One region of the Mesorhizobium sp. M0491 genome, then DNA from elsewhere that is predicted to be linked to it. Evidence: riboswitches for the same ligand, from Rfam matches in the RefSeq annotation. Region 1 holds a riboswitch; each other region holds the start of a gene.
What was found. A riboswitch is a leader RNA that binds a small molecule or an ion and turns the genes downstream of it on or off. The one in region 1 is predicted to bind cobalamin.
Positions count from the first base shown of each region.

Region 2: another riboswitch for cobalamin. It lies ahead of NKI69_RS22200 (aromatic ring-hydroxylating oxygenase subunit alpha); the one in region 1 lies ahead of metE (5-methyltetrahydropteroyltriglutamate--homocysteine S-methyltransferase).
Region 3: another riboswitch for cobalamin. It lies ahead of NKI69_RS30540 (DUF1636 family protein); the one in region 1 lies ahead of metE (5-methyltetrahydropteroyltriglutamate--homocysteine S-methyltransferase).
Region 4: another riboswitch for cobalamin. It lies ahead of bluB (5,6-dimethylbenzimidazole synthase); the one in region 1 lies ahead of metE (5-methyltetrahydropteroyltriglutamate--homocysteine S-methyltransferase).

Region 1 covers NZ_JAMYRE010000004.1:272,884-280,220, reverse strand. Annotated here, with positions in the region: gene NKI69_RS06980 (adenosine kinase) at 1-269, shown strand, start outside; gene NKI69_RS06975 (trehalose-6-phosphate synthase) at 592-1,089, shown strand; cobalamin riboswitch at 1,861-2,062, shown strand; gene metE (5-methyltetrahydropteroyltriglutamate--homocysteine S-methyltransferase) at 2,158-4,509, shown strand; gene NKI69_RS06965 (cytochrome-c peroxidase) at 4,953-6,008, opposite strand; gene NKI69_RS06960 (hypothetical protein) at 6,969-7,322, shown strand.
Region 2 covers NZ_JAMYRE010000017.1:72,669-80,005, forward strand. Annotated here, with positions in the region: gene bglA (beta-galactosidase BglA) at 1-1,376, shown strand, start outside; gene NKI69_RS22180 (ABC transporter ATP-binding protein) at 1,402-2,514, shown strand; gene NKI69_RS22185 (DUF680 domain-containing protein) at 2,592-2,828, opposite strand; gene NKI69_RS22190 (DUF680 domain-containing protein) at 2,898-3,098, opposite strand; gene NKI69_RS22195 (DUF680 domain-containing protein) at 3,170-3,367, opposite strand; cobalamin riboswitch at 3,875-4,076, shown strand; gene NKI69_RS22200 (aromatic ring-hydroxylating oxygenase subunit alpha) at 4,192-5,439, shown strand; gene NKI69_RS22205 (FAD-binding oxidoreductase) at 5,465-6,565, shown strand; gene NKI69_RS22210 (PqqD family protein) at 6,695-7,126, shown strand; gene NKI69_RS22215 (hypothetical protein) at 7,175-7,337, shown strand, end outside.
Region 3 covers NZ_JAMYRE010000033.1:31,460-38,796, forward strand. Annotated here, with positions in the region: gene NKI69_RS30510 (NADH-quinone oxidoreductase subunit C) at 1-574, opposite strand, end outside; gene NKI69_RS30515 (NuoB/complex I 20 kDa subunit family protein) at 579-1,160, opposite strand; gene NKI69_RS30520 (NADH-quinone oxidoreductase subunit A) at 1,151-1,516, opposite strand; gene NKI69_RS30525 (winged helix-turn-helix domain-containing protein) at 1,848-3,056, shown strand; gene NKI69_RS30530 (DUF6348 family protein) at 3,108-3,785, shown strand; gene NKI69_RS30535 (hypothetical protein) at 3,815-4,021, shown strand; cobalamin riboswitch at 4,156-4,359, shown strand; gene NKI69_RS30540 (DUF1636 family protein) at 4,398-4,826, shown strand; gene cobW (cobalamin biosynthesis protein CobW) at 4,829-5,881, shown strand; gene NKI69_RS30550 (cobaltochelatase subunit CobN) at 5,900-7,337, shown strand, end outside.
Region 4 covers NZ_JAMYRE010000023.1:18,184-25,520, reverse strand. Annotated here, with positions in the region: gene NKI69_RS25860 (TetR/AcrR family transcriptional regulator) at 1-577, shown strand, start outside; gene NKI69_RS25855 (hypothetical protein) at 861-1,844, shown strand; partial or broken gene bluB (5,6-dimethylbenzimidazole synthase) at 1,967-2,584, opposite strand; cobalamin riboswitch at 2,696-2,875, opposite strand; gene NKI69_RS25845 (histone deacetylase family protein) at 2,997-3,923, shown strand; gene NKI69_RS25840 (exodeoxyribonuclease VII small subunit) at 3,927-4,178, shown strand; gene NKI69_RS25835 (DUF2277 domain-containing protein) at 4,290-4,556, shown strand; gene NKI69_RS25830 (pirin family protein) at 4,596-5,516, shown strand; gene dxs (1-deoxy-D-xylulose-5-phosphate synthase) at 5,647-7,337, shown strand, end outside.

The DNA.
Region 1 (7,337 bases):
CCGCCGTCACACGCTCGGAAAAAGGCTCGGTTATCGTGCGCGGCGACGAGACCGTGGTCATCCATGCGACCGCCATCAAGGAGCTGGTCGACACGACGGGCGCCGGCGATCTCTACGCCGCCGGTTTCCTGCATGGCTACACGCAGGGCCGCGACCTCAAGACCTGCGGCGACCTTGGCTCGCTGGCGGCCGGACTGGTGATCCAGCAGATCGGCCCAAGGCCAAGGCAGAATTTGCGCCGCGAGGCGGAACGGGCTGGGTTGCTGTAGATGCGCGGGCAACTAACCAGCCGCCCTACTGACGCGATCATCGCAGTGGCGGAACTGTGTCAAAGCTCGCTGATAGCGACAGCCATTCGCTTCGGAGAACTGACCGATTCTGCTGCCGTGAAGCTCGCTGGAAGAGCGGTGCAAGGCGGGCTTGCCTTGACGGCATTCACCGTCATCGAGATCGCCACCGGCATTTTCCAGAAGCTCAGCTTGGGGAAGGCCAGTAAGGTTCCTGAGGTAACGGAGAACTCGCGGCGTCTGTCGGAGCACTTGACTTGCGATCACGTCCCACGATGCCGAATGCGGGCAGACTGGTTCGCCATTGGTATGGGACCAGCGGAATTGGCAGCAGGGCTTCATCTTCGAAGTCGAGCCGCAACGTGTCTCGCTCTTGCAAATCGCAACTCCCTCACGTGGCGACATCCAAGCGTACAGCGAATATCGGCGCGACGTCGAAAGACTCGTCAATCAAGTCAACAACCGGCATGGCACGGACGAGTGGATGCCGATTATCTATGAGAACAGGTCGTTCACCCAAGCTGAGATAGCGGGTCTTTACAGAGCCGCGCGTGTTTGCGTTGTGACGCCGTTGCGCGATGGCATGAATCTTGTGGCGAAAGAATACATTGCTGCACAAGATCCGAGCGACCCTGGCGTTCTGGTGTTATCGAAGTTTGCCGGCGCGGCCGAAGACTTCGGCGAGGACGCCCTGCTGGTAAATCCGAGGCTCTCCGACGAGATAGCTACCGCGATCTCAAGAGCGGCCAGCATGCCGCGCGAGAACGCATCCAACGCGGCGGAGGATGATGGACAGACTTGAAGCGTATACGATCCACCATTGGTCAGCGGACTTCGTTCGGCAACTGGACAGCAGCCGGGTTACGGTCCCTGCGGATCACTTCCACTATGTTGGCTTGGGCTGGATCAGCGAGGCCCAAATGCCTTCGTATCGGACCGAGCCAGAATTGCACACCGCGCTGACGCGTGCACTGGATAAAAACTGGGTCCTGCCGATCGTATGATGCAGAATATGAAGCACGCGAGCTTTGCCTGCATTTGCGCATCCCTCAATGCCGAGCGCTTGGAGAGAGAGATACTTATCCTGACCGCCTGAATGCGGCTTAAGCGGCTTATCGGGACCACAGTCGGGCTTTGCATCAGACCCTTGAGCCAGGCTCCAGTCAGTGTGGTCTCTTGCCGCCGAGCGGAGTCATCACGATTGCCTAGTCACCCGTGATGACGACTGGCGTGCCAATTCCCCTCGGACCACGGTTTGGCGCTCACTCCGAGAAAACCGCTTCTACCACGCACGCACGGCTTGCGGCCGCATCGTTAAACATCGCCACCAATGCGATCTTCTGCATTCTAATGACGTTGTCACGCGCTTGAAGTCTTGTCCGAAATCCTTCATCGGCGACCTGCGAGGTATGTCGCAGCCCGACAGGGATCCATTAGTTGGACAATGGTGGCAGCGGAGCAGCGCCGCCAATGGGCGACTGAATATTTCACAATGTTAGACAAGCGTAAAAGCGAAATCACATAACGACATAAACATTTCGTTATGCGTCATTGACAAAAGAGCGGACTGCTGTGATTGTCTGCGTGTCGTGGTTCTCGCGTGCGGCGCTGCCGCAGCGGAGCTAAGAGGGAAGCCGGTGCAATGCCGGCGCTGCCCCCGCAACTGTTAGCGGCGAGCCAACCCCACTCATGTCACTGAGGCGAATACCCTCAGGAAGACGGGTAGAGGCTATGACCCCGCGAGCCAGGAGACCTGCCACGGCGAATTACGTCCACGGGCGGGGTGTCTCGGTGGCCGCTGCAAGCCGGCGTTCGTGCCGGCCTGCTAGCGCCTTCCTTGTCATCGGCGCCCCAACCATCGGGGTATGACATGACTGACTCTCAGGAAATTCCTGTAGCAACGCTCGGCGTGCCGCGCTTCGGTCGTCGGCGAGAACTGAAATTCGCGCTTGAAAGCTACTGGTCCGGAACATCGTCCGCTGGCGACCTTCTCACGACGTCGAAGGCGCTCCGTGCCGCTAGCTGGGAAGAGCAGCGCGATCGCGGCGTGTCGAAAATCCCGTCGAACGACTTCTCGCTTTACGACCATGTGCTCGACACCGCAGCCATGGTCGGGGCCGTTCCATCCCGTTACGGCTGGAATAGCGGCGAGGTCCCACTTGACATCTACTTCGCAATGGCGCGCGGCAACCAGGGTCAGACGGAGGATTGTGGACACGCTGGTCACCAGGAGGAGGCTCATGGACCTGGTGTAACCGCGATGGAAATGACCAAGTGGTTTGACACCAACTACCACTACATTGTGCCGGAACTCGATGATGATCAGACGTTCGCCCTCTCGTCATCGAAGCCGGTCGATTACTTCCTCGAGGCTAAAGCTCTCGGCATTCACACACGCCCAGTCATCCTTGGACCCATCACCTTCCTCAAGCTGGCGAAATCGCCTGCCGAGGGGTTCGGTCCCATCGCGCTCCTACCGCGGCTGCTGCCCGTTTACGAGCAAGTCCTGCAGAAGCTGAAGCTGTCGGGAGCCGACTGGGTGCAGATCGATGAGCCAGCGCTTGTCCTCGATCTGAACCCGAACGAACGAGCTGCGTTCGAATTCGCCTATGGCCAGCTGTCGAAAGCCGCGCCCGAGCTGAAGATCATGCTGGCTACGTATTTCGGGTCGCTGGGAGACAATCTCGAAACCGCGGTTTCTCTGCCCCTGGCCGGGCTGCATATTGATCTCGTGCGCGCTCCCGAGCAGCTGGAAACGGTGGGTCGGCTCGCTCCGAAGGATCTGGTGCTCTCGCTTGGCTTGATCGATGGCCGCAACGTCTGGCGTGCGAACCTGCCCGCCATTCTCGACCGCATCAAACCGATCGTCGCCGGCTGGCCCTTGGACCGCGTCGAGATCGCGCCTTCTTGCTCGATGCTGCATGTGCCGATTGATCTGCGCATGGAGACGGAACTCGACGCCGACATCAGGTCGTGGCTCGCCTTCGCGGCCCAGAAGACCGACGAGCTGGTCTTGCTGGCCCGGGCCCTGTCCCAAGGCAGGGATGCGGTGGCAGGCGCGTTGAAAGCGTCTGCCGAGGCTGCCGCCACGCGCGTGACATCCACGAGGATCCATGACCCGCTTGTTCAGGGGCGGATCGCTAGCATTGAGGACAGCGCGAAGCGACGAGAGAGCGCTTTTGGCGAGCGCTCCAGAGTCCAAGCCGGCTCACTCGGGCTGCCGCCGTTCCCGACGACGACCATCGGGTCCTTCCCGCAGACGCCGCAGGTACGCAAGGCGCGGGCCGCTCATGCGAAGGGTCAGCTGAGCTATGTCGACTATGAGACGTTCCTGAAGAAGGAGATCGAGGCTGCAATTCGCTGGCAGGAAGAGATCGGGCTGGACGTGCTGGTGCACGGTGAGTTCGAGCGAAACGACATGGTACAGCATTTCGGCGAGCAGTTGTCCGGCTTCGCGCTCACCCAGCATGCCTGGGTACAAAGCTATGGGTCGCGCTACGTGCGTCCCCCCATCATTTTCGGCGACGTATCGAGGCGCAATCCGATGACAGTGCGCTGGTGGCAATTCGCCCAGTCGCTTACGGAAAAGCCCGTGAAGGGAATGCTCACAGGCCCAGTCACCATTCTCAACTGGTCTTTTGTTCGCGACGACGTACCCCGCTCCGAAGCCTGCCGCCAGATCGCGCTCGCCATCCGCGACGAAGTGACGGATCTCGAAAGATCCGGCGCAAGGATGGTCCAGATCGATGAGGCCGCGTTTCGCGAAGGATTGCCACTGCGCCAATCTGACTGGAAAGTCTATCTCGACTGGGCTGTCGAATGTTTCCGGATCGCTTCAACGGGTGTAAAGGACGCGACTCAAATTCATACCCACATGTGCTATTCGGAGTTCAACGAGATCATTCACGCGATTGCTGGAATGGATGCGGATGTCATTTCGATTGAGACGTCGCGCTCGAAGATGGAACTGTTGGACGCCTTCACGAGCTCCAAATTTCCGAACGAAATCGGTCCCGGCGTCTATGATATTCACTCACCACGCGTCCCGGAAGTCGGCGAGATTTCGGACTTAGTCATGCTTGCCCGCGAGCGACTGTCCGACGGCCAACTGTGGATAAACCCGGACTGTGGCCTCAAAACACGCAAATGGGAGGAGGTCCGCCCTGCCCTCATGAACATGGTCGCTGCGGCGCGCGCGCTCCGGCAGAAAGTGCAGGCGTGAGGCTTCTCTTCCTCACCGTGTGGGGAGTTGCCGGCTGGCGGACGTCGGCCGGGAATATGCCAACCCGATCACACTCTTGGAATAAGCCACTCGGCGAAAATGTGCAATTTTCCTTCGGCACGTGTCCTCATCGCGCAGAAATATAAATGTGACACTACGCTATAGTATTGGTCCTTGGGAACATACAGGCCCCGCGCCTCGAACAAATCGTACACACGTCGTTTCTCAAAGTAGACTGCTTGGCACGTTCGCTCAGGCGGCGACAATATATGGTGCTGCGCGTCTGTCCGCTTCCCCAGCTGATTCGCGCAGACTACGGGCGAAGTGGCAGGTTTCGGGTATTGCTAGCCTCCCGCCAATTCGGAGATGGATGTGGCAATTCGTGTGGCACAAGTAAAAGCCGCAATCATTTTCGATTACGACGTCCGCAGCCAGTTGGCCCTTTATTTTCCTGAGATCTGCGTTACAGGCCGGGGCGTTGTCGCCGTTTCGGAGGGTAAGATGGGATAGGCGACCTCGGGTGCCTCTCCGGTCAGCGAGTTGAGGAAGGCAACAAGCAGGTCAACTTCTTCGTCCGCCAGTACTACGCCAAGCTGGGTGGTCCCCATGATGGCGACGGCCTGTTTCAGATCCCAAACCTTGCCCGAATGAAAGTATGGCGCGGTGAGTGCAACGTTGCGCAGCGGCGCCACGCGGAAAACATAGTAGTCATCGGCTGCATTGGTGACCGCAAATCGGCCCTTGTCTTTGTCCGGCAGGACCTCGGCGCTGGGCTGTTCCACGAGGCCGAATGGGAAATAGGCTTGCCCACCAACGTTGATGCCGGCATGGCAGGACGAGCAGCCTTTATCCATGAAAAGCGCCAGGCCCTGTTTCTGTTCGGAAGTCATGGCAAGCTCATCACCATTCAGGAAGCTGTCGAACGGGGCCGGTGTGACCAGTGTCGCCTCGAAGGCTTCGATCGCCTTGGCGAAGTTGTCGAAGGTGACCCGATCGGCTTCAGCCGGAAAAGCTGCATCGAACCACTCGACATATTGCGGCATGGACTTGAGCGTGGCGATGAGTTGGTCCGGTGTATTGGCCATTTCGATGCCGGCTTGGACCGGTCCCTTCGCCTGAGCCTTCAGGTCTGCGACACGACCATCCCAGAACTGAGCGATGTTGAAGACAGCGTTCAGTACAGTCGGCGCGTTGCGCTGTCCCTTCTGCCAACCATGGCCGATCGAGGTTTCGTGATTGTCGTCGCCGCCGGTGGCCAGGTTGTGGCACGAGTTGCACGACAAGACGCCTGACGCCGAGACGCGTGGATCGAAGAACAGTGCCTTGCCGAGAGCGATCTTTTCCGGGGTGATCGGGTTGTTGGCGACTGTCGGCGTGGTGGATGGCAAAGCCCTGAAGGTGGCCAATGCCGTATCTCTGAGGTCGGTGGGGATCGAATCCGCAGCAAAGGCGGTGGGTGCCAGCAAGGTGACAGCCATCGTTCTGAATAGGATTTTCATAAATGGTCTTCCTGCGTCGTGCACGCAGCCACTATGCGATCTGCGGCTCATGAACGCCCTGAGCTAGATCAGTTGAGGGAGAGGATCGGGGTCTGGCACCTGTTTTCGCGGCTGAGCTGGGACCCTCTTGGAAGTGATCGCTCTTCTCGATTGGACTTCAGGGAGGAGGAGTATCCCTGCTCGGCAACCGTTTGTATGCATCAAAGCACGCCCTGAGGGCGGCTTCGTAGATTCGGTCACTGCGATCTTCCCGCCATCGTTGAGAAAGTCGATAGCATCCGCAAGAATGGCAATCTCTTGCACGATGTGCGCTGCACGCCTTGCGAAAAGTGAGCTTCTGAAACCTCAGGGTTCATTCGTTCCTCCTGACCGGCTGATTGCGTGAATCGACGTTGTCGACACCCGCCGACTGCACATTGTGATGTCACCAGCGATGGCGGTTTCAATACCTAAGCAGCGACGGTCTATGCGACAGTATGGATGTCCTATCGGAATAGCCGGTCCGCCTTGTCGATCGTCACACCGGCATATAGCTCCGCTTCTACGAACATCCCATCACGCGAGGAAAGACATGGCCAATACGCGCAGTATCGCCAATCTAGCCCTTGTGCCGGCGCGGCGCTTGAGCAGGTCCACCGGCTGTAACTGCCTCACACCTCGATCCACAGATCCTAGGCGATGACCACCTTGTCGTCATCATTTGACGGACGCGGGGCATTGGCCCATAAGCGAGCCACCGCAAACTGTGCGGTTGCCAATGCGTAATGATGTGAATTGGAATGATCTTCGGTTTGCGAAACACGCACGTCCGACGCAGCTTGCGTTGACAGAGGCGGTTTTACGCGCAATAGCACTTCCGCCGGCCTATTTTTGTGGAGTTCAATTGTGGTTCGGCCAAGGGAGCTGGGCGCCGGACCGGCCCCGTGTAAACCTCATCAAAGAGAGAGAGAGAGACCCTGCATGGAAGAATTCTTACCGCGCATCGCCACTGGTGTCGGCATCGGCCCGGCTCTCGCAGAGAAGGGCGTTGGGTTAATGCTGGGTTTCCTGCAAAGTCACGCGGCCGACGGTCCCGTTGCGCGCATGATCGAGGCCATTCCGGGAGCTTCGGAATTAGTAGCGAAGTATCATGGCGACGACCCAGAGGGTGGCGGCCTTATGGGGCTCGGCCAGCAATTAATGAGTGAGGGTCTCAGCATGGCAAAGATCGCCGGCCTCGCCAACGAGACGATCGCCTGCGCCAAGGAACATGCCGGCGACGAACTCGTGGACGAGGTCCTCAATTCCGTTCCCGGCCTTCCCCAGTTCGTCTGATCAGCGGCAGCCGGG
Region 2 (7,337 bases), on a different contig from region 1:
CGCTGACCGCCGAGGCGCACAGGCTGGGCTTGAAGGTGATGATCGACGAGGTGCTGTCGCACACCGCCGACAACCACCCATGGTTCAAGGAAAGCCGGTCGAGCCGCAGCAACCCGAAAGCCGACTGGTACGTCTGGGCAGACGCCAGGCCGGACGGCACGCCGCCCAACAACTGGCTGTCGATCTTCGGCGGCTCGGCCTGGCAATGGGACACCAGCCGCCAGCAATATTACATGCACAATTTCCTGGCCGAACAGCCCGACCTCAACTTCCACAACCACGAAGTCCAGGACGCATTGCTCGACGTCACCCGCTTCTGGCTGGAGCGCGGCGTCGATGGTTTCCGGCTCGACACCATCAATTTCTACTTCCACAGCCAGGGCCTGGAAAACAATCCGCCGCTGCCGCCGGAAGAGCGCAACGACCAGACCGCGCCGGCGGTCAACCCCTACAACTACCAGGACCATCTCTACGACAAGAGCCGGCCCGAGAACCTCGGCTTCCTCGAACGGTTCCGTGCCCTGCTTGATGAATATCCGGCAACCGCAGCGGTCGGCGAGGTCGGCGATTCGCAGCGCGGGCTTGAAGTGGTTGCCGCCTACACCGCCGGCGGCAAGCGCGTGCATATGTGCTACTCCTTCGATTTCCTGGCGCCGGAAAAGATCAGCGCGGGCAAGGTTCGCTCGGTGCTGGAATCCTTCGGCAAGGTCGCCAGCGACGGCTGGTCGTGCTGGGCCTTTTCCAACCATGACGTGATGCGCCCGGCCTCGCGCTGGGCGGCCAATGAGGCCGACCCGACAGCCTATCTCAAGGTCATCTCGGCGCTGCTGATGTCCCTGCGCGGTTCGGTCTGCATCTATCAGGGCGAGGAGCTTGGGCTCGGTGAAGCAGAGCTGCGATTCGAGGATTTGCAGGATCCCTATGGCATCCGCTTCTGGCCGGAATTCAAGGGCCGCGACGGCTGCCGCACACCGATGGTGTGGGATGGCGGCGCCAAGAATGGCGGCTTCTCCCCAGCAAAGCCCTGGCTGCCGGTGCCGGCCAAGCATCTAGCGCAAGCGGTCAATGTCCAACAGGGCGACGAGGCTTCGCTGCTTGAGCACTACCGACGCTTTCTCACCTTCCGGCGTGCCCATCCGGCGCTCGCCAAGGGCGACATCAATTTCATCGAAAGTGAGGGAGATACCGTCGCCTTCACGCGCCGCGCAGGCAACGAGCAGATCGTCTGCGTCTTCAATCTGGGAGCCGGGCCGGCCAAGGTTGACCTTGGCGGCCGATCGCTGCAACCTCTGCCCGGGCACGGATTTTCGGGGCAGGCGAACAGCGGTTCCATCGAGCTTGGCGGCTACGGCGCCTGGTTCGGGCGTCTCGACTGAATTTCCAATCACTGGAGGAAACCAAATGGCCGATGTCACGCTAAGACAAGTGAAGAAGTCCTACGGCAATCTGAACATTCTCCACGGCATCGACCTCGATATTAAGTCGGGCGAGTTCATCGTCTTCGTCGGCCCGTCGGGCTGCGGCAAGTCGACATTGCTGAGATCGATCGCCGGGCTCGAGGAAATCACCTCCGGCGAGCTTAGAATAGCCGGCGAAGTGGTGAACGACGTGCCGCCGTCGAAGCGCGGCATCGCCATGGTGTTCCAGTCCTACGCGCTCTACCCGCACATGACCGTCTACGACAACATGGCGTTCTCGATGAAGATCGGCAAAGAGAACAAGGCCGAGATCGACCGCCGTGTGCGTCAGGCCGCCGAGATCCTGCAATTGACCAAATATCTCGACCGCCTGCCCAAGGCGATGTCAGGCGGCCAGCGCCAGCGCGTCGCCATCGGCCGCGCCATCGTGCGCAATCCGAAGGTGTTCCTGTTCGACGAGCCGCTTTCGAACCTCGACGCCGCGCTGCGCGTCGCCACCCGCATCGAAATCGCCAAGCTCAAGGAATCGATGCCCAACACGACCATGATCTACGTCACCCACGATCAGGTCGAGGCGATGACGCTGGCCGACCGCATCGTGGTGCTCAAGGACGGCCATATCGAGCAGGTCGGCACGCCGATGGATCTCTACAAGAAGCCCGGCAATCTGTTCGTTGCCCAGTTCATTGGCTCGCCGGCCATGAACATCCTGCCCGCGACCATCGACAAGTCAGGCAATCCGACCGTCGTCAGCCATGTCGGCGGACGCAAGGCAACCGTGCCGATCGCAACGCCGGCTTCGGCGAAGGGTGCTGCGGTGAGCTTTGGCGTGCGGCCGGAGGACCTGATCATCGCCAGCGGCGCGGACTATCTGTTCGAGGGGACGGTCGACTATCTCGAGCAGCTCGGCGAGGTTCAGCTGGTCTATGTCGACATCGGTCGCGCCGACCTGCCGCTGGTGACCAAGCTGCCCGGCAATGTCGAGGTCAAGCGTGGTTCGACGTTGCGGCTGAGCGCCAATGGCGAGGACCTGCATATCTTCGACGCTGACGGACGGTCGTTTGCCCTTCATGAGGCTGAAGCGAAGGCGGCCTGAGGCAGGACCGCGTCTTGGACGCAAAAAGAGCGGCGGGCTAGGCCCGCCGCTCTTTTGTAGAAGATCAGCTTCGGCTGTTAACGGCCGAAGAGATTCCGGTCGCTGCCCTGAGGGGCGGACTTCTCCACGTCGCCCGACGAATTGAGCAGCTTCTCGACGAGGCCACCGCTGTTGCGGACCGAGCTCGTATGCGCGCTGTCAACCGAAGTAACCGCAGGCTGATTGGCGCCATTGGAGCCAAAGTTGTCGCTGCCGGCGAACGCGCTGCCGGTGATGGCCAGAACGGCGGCGGCAGCAATAAGGATCTTGTTCATTTTAATCTCCTGAATTCTGGATTTCGCCAGGACGGCAGACACAGCTGCCGTCGCTTGCGAAATTGGCTGTTAGCGACCGAAGAGGTTACGGTCGCTGCCCTGAGCGGGCGTCTGGGCAGCCGGTTCCGAGGTCTTGGTGGAAGCCGTGTACGACTGGTCCACTGCGGCGGCAGGCTGGTTAGAGCCGTTCGAACCGTAGTTGTCGCTGCCGGCGAAAGCGCTGCCGGAGATGGCCAGAACGGCGGCGGCAGCAATGAGGATCTTGTTCATCTTAAATACTCCTGAATGTCTGAATTTCGCCAGGGCGGCGGGCGAGCCCGCCGTCGACTGGGAATCGGCTGTTAGTTGTTGCCGAAGAGGTTGCGGTCAGCACCCTGGGCAGGCGCCTGAGCAGCCGGTTCCGACTTCTTGGTCGAAGCGGTGTACGAGCTGTCGACAGCAGTGGCTGCCGCGGCGTTCGAACCGTAGTGGTCGCTACCAGCGAAGGCGCTGCCGGAAATGGCCAGAAGGGCTGCGGCAGTGAGAATGATCTTTTTCATTTTTGTACTCCAGTATCGTCTTTTTCCGTCCGTCTAGCGGCGTGTCTTGGAAATGAAATCGCGTCGTTCGGACAGCCCCGATGTGGGAGGGCAACCCCGCCTTTTCCAATCACGAAGTTGTTCCGTGTGGACCATGAATCCACACCTTGAAATTGTGCCAAGGGAATCTACGGGTATATTTTTCTTCTTTAAATCAGCATGTTAAGTGTAACCGCTGGATGGATCACTGACTGTTTCAGAGGCCCAGCGTTCACACCCTCCTGCACGCACCGTCAACAGAAACGAACCGTTCGGTTCGATTTTAGATCGAGCTAATAGTCACTTTTCGAAACCGTTAACCTTTTTTGACCCCGCCAAGGGGTCCGATTCGGGGATATCGCAGCCGGCAAAATGGTCATCCGGGAGGTGGATTTCAGCCCGCGACGGTCTGCGGGAACGTTCGCAGGCCGTGTCGCGCCGCATGGATACGATGTCGTTTTCATGCCGACGGCGCGCCCCCGATCGTGGTTAGATCATACCATCTCAGGTGCCGCTTCGTGACGACGAGGCGGAGAATTGGGAAGCCGGTCAGAATCCGGCGCTGCCCCCGCAACGGTGGTGGAGTTCAAGTCGCAACGGGAGACCACTGGGCAACTGCCTGGGAAGGTGTCGCGATGGTCCGCAAGGACAACTCCAGAGCCCGGAAACCAGCCCGAGATTGTTAGACTCGACTGATCGCGGTGGGCGGTCAAGAGGTGGATAGCGCATGTCTGGCACCTAGCCGGCCTGCGTTTCAATCCTTCCTCCATCACCACCAGTTCAGTCCTTAGAAACGAGGACAGGACATGGATACCCGCAACGACATGCTGAGGCTCCTGAAGGGGCGCCGGCAAGGCTTTTCGCTGGAGCAGCCCTTCTACACCGATCCGGACTACTTCAAGCTCGACATGGAGCTGATCTGGTATCGCGACTGGCTGTTCATCGGCCATGATTGCGAACTGCCGAAGCCGGGCAGCTACATCACCGTGCAGATCGGCGACTATCCGGTGGTCCTTGTCCGCGACCAGCACGGCAAGATCAACGCCTTCCACAATTCCTGCCGCCATCGCGGCAGCCGTGTATGCAACACGGAGAAGGGCACGGCGGCAAAGCTCGTCTGCCCCTATCACCAGTGGACCTATGAGCTGGACGGCCGCCTGCTGTTTGCCCGCCAGATGGCCGACGGTTTCGACAAGAGTGATTTAAGCCTGAAGCCGGTCGCCTGCGAGAGCGTCGGCGGCTACATCTTCATCTGTCTGGCCAAGGAGCCGGCGGATTTCGCGCCGATGCGGGCGATGATCGAACCCTATCTTTTGCCGCACCGGTTGCGTGAAGCAAAGATCGCCTTCGAGAGCACGATCGTCGAGAAGGGCAACTGGAAGCTGGTCTGGGAAAACAACCGCGAGTGCTATCACTGCGCCGCCAATCATCCTGAGCTGTGCAAGACCTTCCCCGAGGCTCCGACCGTGACCGGCGTCAACGGCGCCGACAGCGACCCTGAAATGGTCGCGCACTGGGCCAAATGCGAGGCATCAGGCCTGCCGAGCAAATTCCGCATCGATCCGGCAGGGCAGTACCGCGCCACCCGCGCGCCGCTGCTGCGCGATGCCGTCAGCTACACCATGACGGGAAAACGGGCGGTCCAGAAGAACCTGTCCGACAGCGTTTCAACCGACCGCATCGGCTCCTTGCTGCTTTATCATTATCCGACAACCTGGAACCATATCCTCGGCGACCATGCCGTCACCTTCCGCGTGCTGCCGATCAGTGCCACGGAAACCGCGGTGACGACAAAATGGCTCGTCCACAAGGATGCGGTCGAAGGCGTCGACTACGATCTCGCTGAGCTCACCCATGTCTGGACCGAGACCAACGACCAGGACCGTCGCATCGTCGAGGAAAACGCCTTCGGCATCTTGTCGCCGGCCTACGAACCAGGCCCCTATTCGGAGCTGCATGAGGGCGGCGTGATCCAGTTCGTCGAGTGGTACGCGTCGTTCATCGGACCGCGCCTTGCAGAAGGCGACCGGCCGGCCCTGCGCAGCGTCGCCTAGCCCAGGGGACAAGAGGATGAATGCGATGACGGACCTTGGCCTCTATCGCCATCTCGACCAGATGACGCCCTGGAACGACAGGCTGCAGGTGCTGGAAGTGATCGGCGTCAGTGACGAAGCGCCTGACGTGAAGACCTTCACCTTCCGCTCCGACAACCAGACCTGGTTCCGCTACAAACCGGGCCAGTTCGTGACGCTGGAATTGCCGACATCGGACGGGCCGCTGATGCGCACCTACACGCTGTCGTCCTCGCCGTCGCGGCCGTTCTCGATCGCGGTGACGGTCAAGGCGCAGGCGGGCAGCACCGGTACGCGCTGGATGTTCGACCATCTGACGCCCGGTTCGCACGTCAAGGCCTATGGGCCGACCGGCGACTTCTCGCTGCACAGCCACCCGGCGGCCAAATATCTGTTCATTTCGGCCGGCTCCGGCGTGACGCCGATGATGTCGATGCTGCGCTGGCTGAACGACTGCGCGCCATGGACCGATGTCGGCTTCGTCAACTGCGCGCGCCGCCCGGAAGAGATCATTTTCCGCAAGGAACTCGAGCTGCTCGGCAGCCGCATGCCCGGCCTGTCGCTCGGCTTCATGATCGAGGAGCGGTCGAGCCGCGAGGGCTGGTTCGGCCATATGGGCCGCATCGACGCGATCCGGCTGCCATTGCTGGCGCCCGATTTCCGCGAGCGCGAGATCTTCTGCTGCGGCCCCGATCCCTTCATGCGCGCCGTGCGCGGCATGCTGGAAGCCGCCGGCTTCGACATGGCGAAATACCATCAGGAAAGCTTCGCGGCGCCTGCCGTGGAGGAGATCCCGGCGCCGTTCTCGCCGCCGGCGGAAGACGGCGCCGCTGCTGCAGTCGAGGCCGTGACACCAATCCGGTTCTCGCTTTCCGATGTCGATGCCGAATGCGTCGCCGGCCAGACCGTGCTGCAGACGGCACGCGCCTCTGGGGTGCGGATTCCCGCCGCCTGCGAGTTCGGCCTGTGCGGCACCTGCAAGGTGAGGAAGGTCGCGGGCGACGTCGAGATGAGTCACAATGGCGGCATCCTCGATCACGAAATCGAGGACGGCTTTATCCTCGCCTGTTGCTCGAAGCCGCTTTCGGCGCTTGAAATCGAAGCGTGACCGGCTGCGCTCGCCCGGAGCCTGCGCCATCTTGCCAAAAACCCTGCAAATGGTTAGACGCCTGCAACGGTGGGGTTGACCGTAAGGCCCGAAGATCATCTCCGCGGCCTGCTCGGCGGGGGAGCAAATATGCGACAATCCGGCATCTATGCCATTGCCAGCAAGGATATCGTCTTTGAATCCTTCGACGGCGAAGCCGTCGTTCTTGACCTGACCACGGGCAAATATTTCGGCTTTTCTGATTCAGGCAGCAGGCTTTGGGATGCACTGTCGTCCGGCGTGCCTGCCTCCGAACTGGTCGGCGCCGCGACCGGAATTGGCGCCCTCGATGCCGCCGCGATTGACGGCTTTGTTTCACAATTGCTCGAATTCGGCTTGCTGGCGGCCGTAACCGATGGCGTGGCAAGACCGGTTTCCAGCGAATTTCTGGCTCAGCTCGCCGCTGCCAGAGAGCCCCTCAAGGTCGATATCCATGATGATCTCGCCGATCTCATCGTCGTCGATCCCATCCACGAGGTCGAGGAGCCCCTCGGCTGGCCGGCGGTAAAGCAGGCCAACTGAGCCGCCCACTAGGTTCTCGCTGCCGGACAGCTCCGGAACAGGCAAATCATGCCGAAAGTCACTCTCGAAAACCTGGCTGACTACGCACGTCATGTCCTGGCACAAGCGGAGAGCAGCGCCGCGCATTATCCACTGACTTGCAAGGTGGGCTTGCCGCATCTGGATCTGACCGCGCATGTGAGTGCCGGCGCGTTGGCGGATGCCTTCGCTC
Region 3 (7,337 bases), on a different contig from region 1:
GCACGTAATCGGTGCCTTCCCAAGGGGACAAAAAATCGAAATTGCGGAATTCCTGCTTGAGCTCGACCGGCTCGTAGATGACGCGCTTGGCCTCGTCGTCGTAACGCACCTCGACGAATCCGGTCAGCGGGAAATCCTTGCGCAGCGGATGGCCTTCGAAACCGTAGTCGGTCAACAGGCGGCGCAGATCCGGGTGGCCAGAGAACAGCACGCCGTAGAGATCGTAGGTCTCGCGCTCGAACCAGTCGGCACCGGGGAACACGCCGGTGATCGACGGCACCATGGTTTCCTCGTCGGCCTGCACCTTGACGCGGATGCGCACATTCTGCTTCGGCGACAACAGGTGGTAGACGACGTCGAAGCGCTTGGCCCGCGACGGATAGTCGGCGCCGCAGACGTCGACGATCGAGATGAACTGGCAGCGCGCATCGTCGCGCAGGAAGGTCATCACCTCGACCAGATCGCGTGGCTCGACTTGAACGGTGAGTTCGCCATAGGCAATCGCCGCGTCGTTCACGCGGCCGATCAGCTTCTCGCCGAGATATGTCGACAGTTCGCTCAGGGATGCGGTCATGGATTTACCGTTCGATCGTGCCGGTGCGGCGGATCTTCTTCTGCAGCAGAAGAATGCCGTAAAGCAACGCTTCGGCGCTCGGCGGGCAGCCGGGCACATAGATGTCGACCGGCACGATGCGGTCGCAGCCGCGCACCACCGAATAGGAATAATGGTAGTAGCCGCCGCCATTGGCGCAGGAGCCCATCGAGATGACGTAGCGCGGTTCCGGCATCTGGTCGTAGACCTTGCGCAGCGCCGGCGCCATCTTGTTGGTCAGCGTGCCGGCGACGATCATGATGTCGGACTGGCGCGGGGACGCACGCGGCGCGACGCCGAACCGCTCCGAATCATAGCGTGGCATCGAGGTGTGGATCATCTCGACCGCGCAGCAAGCGAGGCCGAACGTCATGAACATCAGCGACCCGCTGCGCGCCCAGGTGATGAGCGCCTCGGTCGAAGTGACCAAAAAGCCCTTGTCGGCCAACTCATTGTTGATCTCGAGGAAGAAGGGATCGTCCTCCCCCACCGGCCTGCCGGTGTTGGGATCGATAATACCCTTGGGCTTCGGCGCGACGAGGGTGCCTGAACTGTCGTTCAATCCCATTCCAGCGCTCCTTTTTTCCATTCATAGGCAAAGCCGATGGTCAGCACCGCCAAAAACACCATCATCGACCAGAAACCGAGCATGCCGATCTTCGAAAACGACACCGCCCACGGAAACAGGAAGGCCACTTCCAGGTCGAAGATGATGAACAGGATCGACACCAGGTAGAAACGGATGTCGAACTTCATGCGGGCGTCGTCGAACGAGTTGAAACCGCACTCGTAGGCGGAAAGCTTTTCGGGATCGGGATTGCGATAGGCCACCAGGAAGGGCGCGGCCAGCAGCGCCAGGCCGACAACCAGCGCCACGCCTATGAACAGGACGATGGGCAGGTATGAGCTCAAGAGTGCGTTCATGCTCGGCTTTCCGTTGGTGCCAATCCACTTTGATTACAGCACCGGACCCTAATGCGGAAGCGTGACAGTTTAACCGCTGAACCGTTTTAAGGGCCTATGCTGCAACGCGGCGAGGGTTAGCGCAGCACTTCCAGCGAAGCAAGTCAAACCTTGTTCAAAACACCGACCTGGACGGCATATCGCGGCAAACTGGTCCGATCCGCTCCTGTTTGATTTCCTGCGCCTATTACTCCACTTTTCTCTCCTGACATGGATGCCGCCAAAACCCTGCTAGCATGGGTTGGAATCAGCCTTTCGACCCTCGGTCAAAACACTTCAAAGTGATGCCTGCATGAAGGAAAAGATCTCGCTCCCCACGGCCCGTCGCATCGCGCTTGCCGCCCAGGGGTTCCTCGATCCCCGCCCGACCGGTACGCCCGACCGCCGGCATTTTGCCCGCACCCTCTCCCGCACCGGCCTGCTGCAGATCGATTCCGTCAGCGCCGTGGTGCGCGCTCATTATATGCCGCTCTATTCGCGCCTTGGCCCCTACCCGTTCTCGCTGCTCGACAACGCGGCCGTGACGCGCAAGCGCACGGTTTTCGAATACTGGGCGCACGAGGCCTCCTTCCTGCCGGTCGAGACATACCCGCTGATGCGCTGGCGCATGCAGCGCGCCGAGCGCGGCGAGGAAATGTATCTGGGGCTCGCCAAATGGGGCCGCGAACACGCTGCCTATATCGAAGAGATCTACCGCCAGGTCGCCGAGCGCGGCCCGATCGCCGCTTCCGCGCTGGAGGGCCAGAAAGGCTCGGGCGGCTGGTGGGGCTGGAGCCATGCCAAGCACGCCTTCGAATGGCTGTTCTGGGCCGGGCGCATCACCACGGCGCACCGCCGCGGTTTCGAGCGCTTCTATGACCTGCCCGAACGCGTGCTGCCGCAGGCGGTCCTCGACCTGCCGGTGCCCACGCCCGAGGACGCGCACCGCGAATTGCTGCGCATTTCCGCCCGCGCCCACGGCGTGGGCACTTCAGGCGATTTGCGCGATTATTTCCGCCTGTCGCCGGCCGATATGAAAGGCCGATTGGAGGAACTGGTTGAAACGGGCGAGTTGCTGCCGGTGCGTGTCGAAGGCTGGGACAAGCCCGCCTATCTTCACAAAGACGCCCGTCTGCCCCGAAAGATCAAGGCCCGCGCCCTGCTGGCGCCGTTCGATCCGGTCGTCTTCGAGCGCTCGCGCACGGAGCGGCTGTTCGATTTCCATTACCGCATCGAGATCTACACGCCGGCCGACAAGCGGCAATACGGCTATTATGTCCTGCCGTTCCTGCTCGGCGACAGGATCGTGGCACGCGTCGACCTCAAGGCCGATCGCCCGGCCAGCATACTGCGCGTCCATGCGGCCTATGCGGAGCCCGGTGCACCGCCTGAAACCGCTGCAGAGCTGTTCGAGGAATTGAAGCAGATGCAGGGCTGGCTCGGTCTCGAACGCATCGAAGTGACGCCTGCCGGGGATTTGGGGCCGGCGCTGCTGAGCGTGATCAGCGACGGGCGCTCTTGACATCAGCCGTCGGCTGCAGCCGTTTGAGGGAGTTTTGTCGGCCTAGGTTCAATGATGGCATCGCAAGAGGTTCTCGACCTGATTCACGAAGCGTTGATTGCGCATGGGATCAGCGCCATCCGTGGACAGAACGATGTCAGGATTGAACTGGAAGACCTGCGCTTTGAAGCCCAAGTTTTCGACAAGGAGCCGTCAGGCTCGGGTCGCAGGCTTGTTCTCGAAATCTACGTCTTCTCACCGTTGCTAGGCACTCAGCCGGTCATCGAATCTTTTGTTGGACTGGGCGACACGCGTGAACAGGCGATTTTCCAAGCATTCGGAAAATTCCTGATCGGTGTATTTCATGTGCTGATCGAGGGCCTTGCGGAGCATGTTTGCGAGAACATGCAAGCCGAGATTGCATTCTGGCAACGGAATGATGCTGGCTGGAAGATCTACGGTGGACCTGTGATCACACAGGCTGCAGTGGAATGCACTCTCAACCGGACATATCCAGCGTTTTATGCCCGCTTGGAAAAACTGTTCACGGCTAAGGTTCGCCCTGGCAGTCATTTCATCCGGATATTCCTGGCGAGCTATGGCGGAGCACTGGTCGGCAACGAAATTCTCCTGGACAACGAAACTTGGCCGGAAGGTCAAGAGCTCCTCGTTGATCAGGACTGGCACCACGGCGACGGGTACCAGGCGCTGCGTCAGGTCATCCTTGCGTTGCCGGGAGATAACAATTGAGCCAACGTACACAGGCTAGCGGATAAACAATGGATATCAAAGCCAGGCTGACCCAAGAGGTGCAGGAGTGCCTCGATAGGATTTCGTCCTTTTCATGGGACGTACATGCGCAGGCAATCCGAAAACGCTACCCTGACCTGCTGGAGACACATTCGGCTTCAAAGTTGATGGCATTTACTTCGATGTGGGTGACGGCGCCGGATGGCTGGACCGGCAAGATGGAGATATCCTTCTGACGGCTTTCGTTACAGCTTTTCCTGATCCCAACAACGAAGATGGCATTCGCGAAGAGCGGTCAGTGGTAGTGAAGCGTCCCCGCCCCTGATTTCAGATTGCCCCTGCGTTGCGTTGACACCGCTGCCCGCAAAAGCCTAAATCCGGTTCAGATGGTCTCTTGCCCGCAACGGCAAGAGCTAAGAGGGAATGCGGTGCGGGGCAAAATCCCAAATCCGCGGCTGTCCCCGCAACTGTAAGCGAAGAGCCAAGGCCGAAAGCCACTGGGGAGTTCCCGGGAAGGCGGCTACCAAGGCGATGACCCGCGAGCCAGGAGACCTGCCGTCTGCGACTTTAGAATCCGATCGCCCGGCGGGTTTCCGGGCAAGGAGCCCGATCTTGGACCACGACAGCAGTTTTTCGGCTGGCACAGCGGATATTTCGTCCGGCCATGATGATGCCTTGGCCGGCGTCACCATCATCGTCTGCGCCTCCTGCCGCGATGAGACCGGCGCCGACGCTCATCCCCGCGCCGGCGAATTGCTGGCGGACGACACGCGCCGCGCCGCATCCGGCGACGACATCCGCATCCGCAGCGTCGAATGCCTCGGCAATTGCAAGCGCCGCCTCAGCGCCGCCATCCTGCGCGACGGGTGCTGGAGCTATGTCTTCGGCGACCTGACCACGACCAGCGGCGCCGACCTCGTGACAGGCGCCAAGCTCTTCGCCACCTCGAAGGACGGCCTGATTCCATGGCGCGGCCGCCCCGATAGCCTGAAGCGTGGCCTCGTTGCCCGCATCCCTCCCTTAGACCTGCTGAAGGATTGACCATGACTGCCCCAGATTCGCCTGCGAACCTCTCCCGCGTTCCCTGCACCGTCGTCACCGGCTTCCTCGGCGCCGGCAAGACGACGCTGGTCCGCCATCTCCTGGAAAACGCCGGCGGCAAGCGCATTGCCATCATTGTCAACGAATTCGGCGACATCGGCATCGATGGCGAGATCCTCAAGGGCTGCGGCATAGACACCTGCCCGGAGGAAAACATCGTCGAACTGGCCAATGGCTGCATCTGCTGCACCGTCGCCGACGATTTCGTGCCGGCGCTCGACAAGATCCTCGCGCTGACGCCGAGGGTCGACCACATCCTGATCGAAACCTCGGGCCTGGCGCTGCCCAAGCCGCTGGTCCAGGCCTTCCAGTGGCCGAGCGTGAAGAGCCGCGTCACAGTCGATGGCGTCATCGCCGTGGTCGACGGCCCGGCGCTGGCCGAAGGCCGCGTCGCCAACGACATGGACGCCTTGCAGGCGCAGCGCGCCGGGGACGAGACGCTCGACCATGACGATCCGGTGGAAGAAGTGTTCGAGGATCAGATCGCCTGCGCCGACCTGATCATCCTGTCGAAGAGCGACCTGATGGACGCCGCCGGCACCGCCCGCGCCAACGCCATCATCAACGAACATTCCGCCCGCGCGGTGAAGATCGTGCCGACGTCGCATGGCAAGGTCGATCCCTCCGTGCTACTCGGGCTCGGTCTCGCCGTCGAGGACGACATCGAAAACCGCAAGTCCCACCATGACGGCGCATTCGACCATGAGCATGACGACTTCGACACCTTCATCGTCGACATTGCCTCGATCGCCAATCCGGACGAGTTGGCAAAGCGCGTCGCCACCGTCGCCGAAGAAGAGAACGTGCTGCGCGTAAAAGGCTTCGTCGAGGTCGGCGGCAAGCCCATGCGGCTCTTGCTGCAGGCCGTCGGGCCGCGCGTCAATCATTACTATGACCGCGCCTGGACCGCGCAGGACGACCGCCGCTCGCGTCTCGTCGTCATCGGCCTGAAGGGGCTGAACCGCCCGGCGATCGAGCGTATACTCGCCGGCTGATCTCGGACACGGGTTGCGATGCACATCCTCACCACGACATCCGCCTCGCTCGACGACCTCGCCGAGCCGGTCGATCTGCGGCAGACGCCGGCGGATATCGTGGCCCTGTCCTTCACCGACAGCGACCTCGCCGGACTGGCGGCAGCCTGGAAGGCCGATGCCGGCCGCCTGCCCTCGATGCGGCTGGCTGCCCTGCGTGACCTGCGCCATCCCATGTCCGTCGACCTCTGGGTCGACAGCGTCACCCGCCACGCCAAGGTCATCCTCGTGCGCCTCCTCGGCGGCTACGACTGGTGGCGCTACGGCTGCGACCAGCTTGCCTCGACCGCTCGCGCACACGGCATAAAGCTGGCGCTGCTGCCCGGCGAATGCCGCGACGAGGATCTGCGCCTGATCGAAGCCTCGACGCTGCCGCGCCAGGAGCTCGATGGCCTGCTCGACTATTTCCGCGAGGGCGGCCCGGCGAATATGAGCGCGCTGGTGCGGAGGCTGGCGCGACTGGCTGGATCGGATGCGGACGTAGCAGAGCCGGTTCCAGTGCCGAAAGCCGGGTTTTATGAGCCAGGACTTGGGGTCGTTGGTGATCCTTCACACCCCCCTCTGTCCTGCCGGACATCTCCCCCGCAAGGGGGGAGATCGGACTTCATCAAAGCCGGCTCTTTTCCCGTTTCATTAGAAGCTGACGCGTCCGCAACCTCGACAATTGGCGAAATCTCCAATGACAGCGCAATCTCCCCCCTTGCGGGGGAGATGTCCGGCAGGACAGAGGGGGGTGTGAAGGAACTCGACGCTGACAACGTCAACGCTCCTATCATCCCCATCCTGTTCTATCGCTCGATGCTATTGGCCGCCGATGTCGCGCCCATCGATGCGCTTTTCGAAGCGCTCCGCCAGCGCGGCATCAAGCCGGTTCCCATCTTCGTCTCCAGCCTCAAGGACCCCGCATCCCTGGCCTTCGTGGAAACAGCACTCGCCTCGCTGAAACCCGCCGCCATCATCACCGCGACCGCTTTCGCGTCCGGCGCCGAACCCGGCAATGAGACCCTGTTCGACCGCGCCGGCATGCCGGTCTTCCAGGTCATCGTCGCCACCACCCGCCACGATGTCTGGGAGACCAACCAGCGCGGCCTGGCGCCCGCCGACCTTGCCATGCATGTCGTGCTGCCCGAACTCGACGGCCGCATCCTGGCCGGCGCCATTTCCTTTAAGGGTGAGAGCGAGACCGATCCAGCACTTGGCCACCGCGCCTTTGCCAACCGGCCGGAACCGGATCGTGTGGCGCAAGTGGCTGACCGCGTCGCGGCCTTTATCAAGTTGCAAGAGACGCCCCGCGCCGAGCGCAAGCTAGCCATCCTGATCCCGGATTATCCGAGCGCGCCCGGCCGCACCGGCTACGCCGTGGGTTTGGATGTCCCGTCCAGCGTGCTGGCCATGCTGCAGGACCTCAGCGAACAGG
Region 4 (7,337 bases), on a different contig from region 1:
GACGCGCGCAAAGCTTATTGCGGCGGCCCGTCATGCCTTCGGCACAACAGGCTATGCGGAAGCCTCGATGGATGATTTCACCGCTTCGGCCGGGCTGACGCGCGGTGCGCTCTATCATCATTTCGGCGACAAGAAGGGGCTGTTGCAGGCGGTCATAGCCCAGATTGACGGCGAGATGGCGGCGCGCATCAATGAGGTCGCGTCGAGAGCACCGACCCGCTGGCAACATTTCGTCGACGAGTGCTCGACCTATATCGAGATGGCGCTGGAGCCGGAAATCCAGCGCATCATGTTCCGCGATGGCCCGGCCGTGCTGGGGGATCCAGCGCAATGGCCGAATGCCAGTGCGTGCATCGCTTCAATGACCGACCATCTGACCGCGCTGCAGGAGGAGGGGGTCGTTGTCTCCAGCCTCGACCCCGAGACCGCCTCGCGACTGATCATCGGAGCGAGCAGCCAGGCAGCGCAACGGATCGCCAATTCGAATGACCCCGAAACGACGTCGAAGAAGGTGGTGACGGCGTTCAAGCAACTGCTTGAAGGCCTGCTGAAGAAGCCGGATCCGCAGTCGAATTGAAGTTCTCACCGGAGCTTTCGTGCCGGCAGCTGTTCACGATAGGAATTTTTCTTGACACCATGCCCTCAGCTAAGGTATATATTCGTCCATGGTGCTGATTTGCGCCAGTGACCGGCCGCACAGGCGGGTTTTTCGTTTGATGCTCCGTCAGCCAACGCGCTGGCGGGCTCCGAACCAACCCGTTACCCCGAATTCGTCGCCCTTTGGCGTCAGGGCCGCAATTGACAATCGCCGGGTTGAGTCCATCCTCTTCCACCATCTCTGAGGCGGAGATTCGGGACACATGTGGGATTTCGAGATCGGCCGGTCGGTGTCCATCATGATGCGGACCTGGCCGTTCATCGTCTTTCGCATGATCGTCTATTTCGGCATCACGCTGGCCTATATTATGGCAACCGGCACCGGCGCCTCCGTCGGCTATGGCGTTGGCAATATCTCCACCGATCCCGACGGGCCGCTGTCGTTTGCCCTGTGGGGCGGCGTGGTCGGTTTCGGCGTCGTCTCGATCGCCGTCTACTGGATCCGCGAATACATCCTCTATGTCGTCAAGGCCGGCCACATCGCCGTCATGGTTCATCTGATCGACGGCCGCGACATTCCCGGCGGTCAGGACCAGATCGCCTACGCCAGGGATGTCGTCACCCAGCGTTTTGCCGAAGCCAACATCCTTTTCGTCGTCGACCGACTCGTCAAGGGTGCCATCCGTGCCATCACCGGCCTGCTCGGCGGTATCGCCGCCTTCCTGCCGATACCAGGCCTGAGCGGCCTGGTCTCCTTCATCAACACGGTGATCCGCCTGTCGCTGACCTATGTCGACGAGATCATCCTCGGCTACAACATCCGCATCAATTCAGCCTCGCCCTTCGAGACGGCGCGCCAAGGCGTAGTGCTCTATGCTCAGAACGGCAAGGTCATGGTCAAGAACGCCGTCTGGCTGGCGGTCATCATGTGGGGCATGTCGTTCATCATCTTTCTGATGATGCTGGCACCTGCCGGTGCGATTCTGTTCCTGATGCCTGGCCAGCTCGCCGGCTGGGCTTTTGTGCTCGCCATCGTCTTCGCCTGGGCATTCAAGGCGGCGTTCATCGAGCCTTTCGCCATCGCCTGCCTGATGCAGGTCTATTTCAAGACCATCGCGGGCCAGGTGCCCGATCCGGCCTGGGACGCCCGGCTGGCCGAGGCATCGTCGAAGTTCAGGGAGCTCAAGGACAAGGCGCTGGCCTCCTTCGGCGGTTCGCGCTGGGCTACGGCCGGCGCCACACCCTGATCGGCTGGGCGGATGGTGTCTGGTGAGGCAGGAACGGTGTTGAGGCGCGCCACGGTGGATTTGAGCTGTGTCTCGCCTTGCCCGGAAAAGGTCTCGCTCATGATCAGCTCCGGCAGCGGCAGCCGCCGTCCCCAGCCATGCGTTTCAAGGTCCGGTTTGGGAGCGAACTCGGAAACACGGCCGACGCAGAGATAGGCGACCGGCGTTACGTGATCCGGAATGGCCAACAGCCGCTTCAGCGCCTCAGCCTCGATGATGCTCACCCAGCCGACGCCAACGCCCTCGGCACGCGCGGCCAGCCAGAAATTCTGCACCGCGCAGACGGTGCTGTAGAGATCCATCTCCGGATTGTGCCAGCGTCCCAGCGGCGAACCCTTCGAGCGCTGCCGGTCGCAGGTGATGCAGATGTTGAGCGCGCTCTCGCAGATGCCTTCCAGCTTGAGCTTGCGGTACAGCGCCTGTTTTTCCGCCTCGATCGCCGGCAGTTCCTGTTCTCGCGCGGCCAGGAACAGGTCGCGCACCTCCGCCCGTCGTTTGACATCGCGAATGACAATGAAATTCCATGGCTGCATGAAGCCGACCGATGGCGCGTGATGGGCGGCAAGCAGCAGCCGTGCCAGCACGTCGTCATCGATCGCGGTGGGCAGGAAATGGCTGCGCACGTCACGCCGCGTGAACATGGCGCGGTAGACCGCATCGCGCGCATTCTGGTCAAATCCATCGTCAATGGCAGCGGTCATGTGTTCCGGCATCGCTTGTCCCCTTGCGATTGCAGATTCAAAACTGACAGAGCGTACTTTGTGCGTCCAAGTAGACGCACGTCGCTCTGATGCCATCCGCCTGACCACGCGGATGACAATGCCTGCCAGGCCGGTCTTCTGGCTCGGGATCAACCCGCGTCCGGTGCCTTCCCGTCATCGACAGTGGCATTTACCGGCGCGGTCCCCCTCACAGCGTTGGGCACGCCACGGAATTCAACCGTGTTCCCGATTCTCCCGCTTGCGGCGGGCACCAGGCAGTACCAGGGACCTTACGCCGAAGCGCCCGCGGGGCCAATGCCTGCGGCGACGCGAATGGACGCAGTCGCGATTTTCCCCAGTCATCGGCCGCCCGTGCATGGCCTTTGTCGATCCGGGTCACTAGATTAGGACGATGACCACCCGTCTCTACACCCATCCGATCTTCCTCGAGCATCTCACGCCGCCCGGACATCCCGAGCGGCCCGACCGCTTACGCGCCATCGAGCGCGTGCTCGACGACGAAGCCTTTGCCGGGCTCGATCGTATTCAGGCGCCGGAAGGCGACGAGGCCACCATCCTCTACGCGCATCCCGCCGATTTCGTCGCCCGCGTGCGCGCCGCCATCCCCGACGAGGGGATTGCCCGCATCGATGCCGACACCACTGCCAGCCCGAAGAGCTGGCAAGCGGCGATCACCGCGATCGGCGCCGCCAACGCCGCCGTCGATGATGTCTTTTCGGGCCGCGCCGACAACGTCTTCGTCGCCGCCCGGCCGCCCGGCCATCATGCCGAAAAGACCACGGCGATGGGCTTTTGCCTGTTCAACACGGCGGCGATCGCGGCGCGTTATGCGCAGAAGAAACACGGTGTCGAGCGCGTTGCCGTCGTCGACTGGGACGTGCATCACGGCAATGGCACGCAGGATATTTTCTGGGACGATCCGTCGGTGCTCTATTGCTCGACACACCAGATGCCGCTTTATCCCGGCACCGGAGCGAAGACCGAAACGGGCGCCGGCAACATCGTCAACGCACCGCTGGCGCCGCAGACCGGCAGCGAAGTGTTTCGCGATGCCTTCCTGTCGCGCGTCCTGCCCGCGCTCGACAATTTCGCGCCCGACCTGATCATCATTTCGGCGGGGTTCGACGCGCACCACCGCGATCCGCTGGCCGAGATCAATCTGACCGAGGATGATTTCGACTGGGCGACCGGCCAGCTGATGCAGCGCGCGGCACGCCACAGCGGCAACCGGCTCGTCAGCCTGCTCGAGGGCGGCTACGATCTGCAGGGATTGGCATTTTCGGTCGCCGCCCATGTCGGGCGACTGATGAAAGGATGAATGATGGCCGATGAGACCAACGAAGACGTCAAGGCGATGAGCTTCGAGCAGGCACTCGATGCGCTGGAGAAGATCGTCGATGATCTGGAGCGTGGCGACGTGCCGCTCGACCAGTCGATCAAGATCTATGAGCGTGGTGAGGCGCTGAAGGCGCATTGCGACCGGCTGCTGAAGGCCGCCGAGGACAAGGTCGAGAAGATCAGGCTGTCGCGCGACGGCAAGCCGGTTGGAACGGAGCCACTCGACGCGGATTGAGGCTCGGTCCGAACGATGGCCTCGCCTCACCGGTTTTTGGACATGATCATGATCGAGGATATAACTCGTTCCGATTGAAACAGCTCAAGGACAAGAGGAGATACGGAAGCGATGTGCAGAAACATCAAGACCCTGTTCAATTTTGATCCGCCGGCAACCAATGACGAGGTGCGCGACGCGGCTCTTCAGTTCGTCCGCAAGCTGAGCGGAACCACGCGACCCTCGAAGCAGAACCAGCACGCCTTCGACCATGCCGTCGAAGCCATCGCCGCCTCGGCGCGCGAACTGCTCGATTCCCTGGAAACCCACCAGCATCCGCGTAATCGCGAAGAGGTGGCGGCCAAGCTGCGGGCAAAGGCGGCGATCCGCTTTGCCTGATGCGGCCAGGCGGCCTTCGACCACCGACAAGGAGAGTCCATGAGCTTCTTCCCCGGGAAAGACCCTGAGGCAGGCGATGCCTTCGCCAGCGATCAGATCGAATTGATGGTCATACCCAACGCCAAGGATATCGGCGGTTTTCAGGTGCGCCGTGCCCTGCCGACGGCAAAAAGGCGGCTGGTGGGGCCGTTCATCTTCTTCGACCGCATGGGTCCCGCGATCCTGCGCGCCGGTCAGGCACTGGATGTCCGTCCGCATCCGCATATCGGCCTGTCGACGGTCACCTATCTGTTCGACGGCAAGATCCGGCACCGCGATTCACTCGGCACCGAAATGGTCATTCAGCCCGGCGACGTGAATTTGATGACCGCCGGCCGCGGCATCGTCCATTCGGAGCGTACGCCGGAGGAACTGCGTGGCGCGCCGATGTCGGTATCCGGCCTGCAGACATGGCTGGCTCTGCCGGACGACAAGGAAGAGGTGGCTCCGGTTTTCGAGAATACCGCAGCGCTTCGGCTTCCCGAGATCGAAGCCGAAGGCGTCAACGGGCGCCTCATCATCGGCGATTTCCAGGGACTGCGGTCCCCGGTCAGGGCCGACACGGAGACGCTCTACGCCGACCTGCGCCTGGCGCCCGGCGCCAGCGTGAAAATCCCTGCTGATGCGGAAGAACGCGCCATCTATACGCTGGAAGGCGAGGTCTCAATTTCGGGTGATGTATTCCCAGCCGAACGGCTGCTGGTGTTCCGTCCCGGTGACGAGATCGTCGTGTCGTCGCAGACCGGGGCGCATTTCATGCTGTTCGGCGGCGCCTCTCTTGGTTCGAAGCGTTACATCTGGTGGAATTTCGTCTCGTCGTCCAAGGAGCGCATCGAACAGGCGAAAGAGGAATGGAAGACGGGCCGCTTCGACATCGTTCCCGGAGACGAGGAAGAGTTTATTCCGCTGCCGGAAAGCTGATGCCCTGTCACCCAAAAGTGGCAGAACGAAATGCATAGACAAAAGACTAGGGCCTGATCCGCGTCACTGACACACATTTACTTTCGCCGGCCGGCGGCCTATTCGCCCATCAACCGAAAGCCCGAGCACCGTGAACGCAACGCCGCATACGCCGCTTCTCGACAAGGTCCGCATCCCGGCGGACCTGCGCACGCTTGCCGAAAGTGAACTGCCGCAATTGGCGTCCGAGCTTCGCGCCGAGCTGGTCGACGCCGTGTCCCGCACGGGTGGTCATCTGGGCGCCGGGCTTGGCGTGGTCGAGCTGACAGTGGCGCTGCACTATGTCTTCAACACCCCCGATGACAGGCTGATCTGGGATGTCGGCCACCAGGCCTATCCGCACAAGATCCTGACCGGCCGCCGCGACCGTATCCGCACGCTGCGCCAGGAAGGCGGTCTGTCCGGCTTCACCCGCCGCGCCGAGAGCGAGTACGATCCCTTTGGCGCCGCCCACTCCTCGACGTCGATATCGGCCGGCCTCGGCATGGCCGCCGCCCGCGATCTCTCCGGCGGCCGCAACAACGTCATTGCCGTCATCGGCGACGGCGCCATGTCTGCCGGCATGGCCTATGAGGCGATGAACAATGCCGGCGCGCTCGATGCACGGCTGATCGTCATTCTCAACGACAACGACATGTCGATCGCGCCGCCGACCGGCGCGATGAGCGCCTATCTGGCGCGGCTGGCCTCCGGCAAGGCCTATATCGGCCTGCGCGATTTCGGCAAGAAACTGACGTCCTATCTCGGCAAGCGCGCGGATCGTGCGATCACAAGGGCAGTCGAGCATGCACGCGGCTACGTCACCGGCGGCACGCTGTTCGAGGAACTCGGCTTCTATCACATCGGCCCGATCGACGGCCACAATCTGGAGCATCTGATCCCGGTCCTGAAAAACGTCCGCGACAATGGCGAAGGCCCGGTGCTCATCCATGTCGTCACCCAGAAGGGCAAGGGCTATGCGCCGGCCGAAGCCGCTGCCGACAAATATCACGGCGTCAACAAGTTCGACGTCATCACCGGCGCGCAGGCCAAGGCGCCAGCCAACGCACCGGCCTACACCAAGGTGTTCGCCGAAAGCCTGGTCCAGGAGGGCCGCGAGGACGACCGTATCGTCGCCGTCACCGCAGCCATGCCGAGCGGTACCGGCCTCGATTTGTTCGGTGAAGCGTTCCCGTCGCGCACCTTCGATGTCGGCATCGCCGAACAGCACGCGGTGACCTTCGCCGCCGGCCTTGCCACCGAAGGCTACAAGCCGTTCGCGGCCATCTATTCCACCTTCCTGCAGCGCGCCTACGACCAGGTCGTCCACGACGTCGCCATCCAGAAATTGCCGGTGCGCTTTCCCATTGACCGGGCCGGCTTCGTCGGCGCCGATGGCGCCACCCATTGCGGCGCCTTCGACACCACCTTCCTGGCGACACTGCCGGGTTTCGTCGTCATGGCCGCCGCCGACGAGGCGGAGCTGCGCCACATGGTGCGCACCGCGGCAAGCTATGATGACGGCCCGATCGCCTTCCGCTATCCGCGCGGCAACGGCGTCGGCGTCGACATGCCGGAGCGCGGCTCGGTTCTCGAAATCGGCAAGGGCCGCGTCGTCAAGGAGGGCACCAAGGTTGCATTGCTGTCCTTCGGCACGCGGCTGCAGGATTGCCTGATCGCCGCGGAGGAGCTAGGGGCTGCCGGGCTGTCCACGACGGTCGCCGACGCCCGTTTCGCCAAGCCGCTCGACGAGGATCTGATCCGGCGGCTGGCCCGCTCGCATGAGGTGCTGGTGACGGTGGA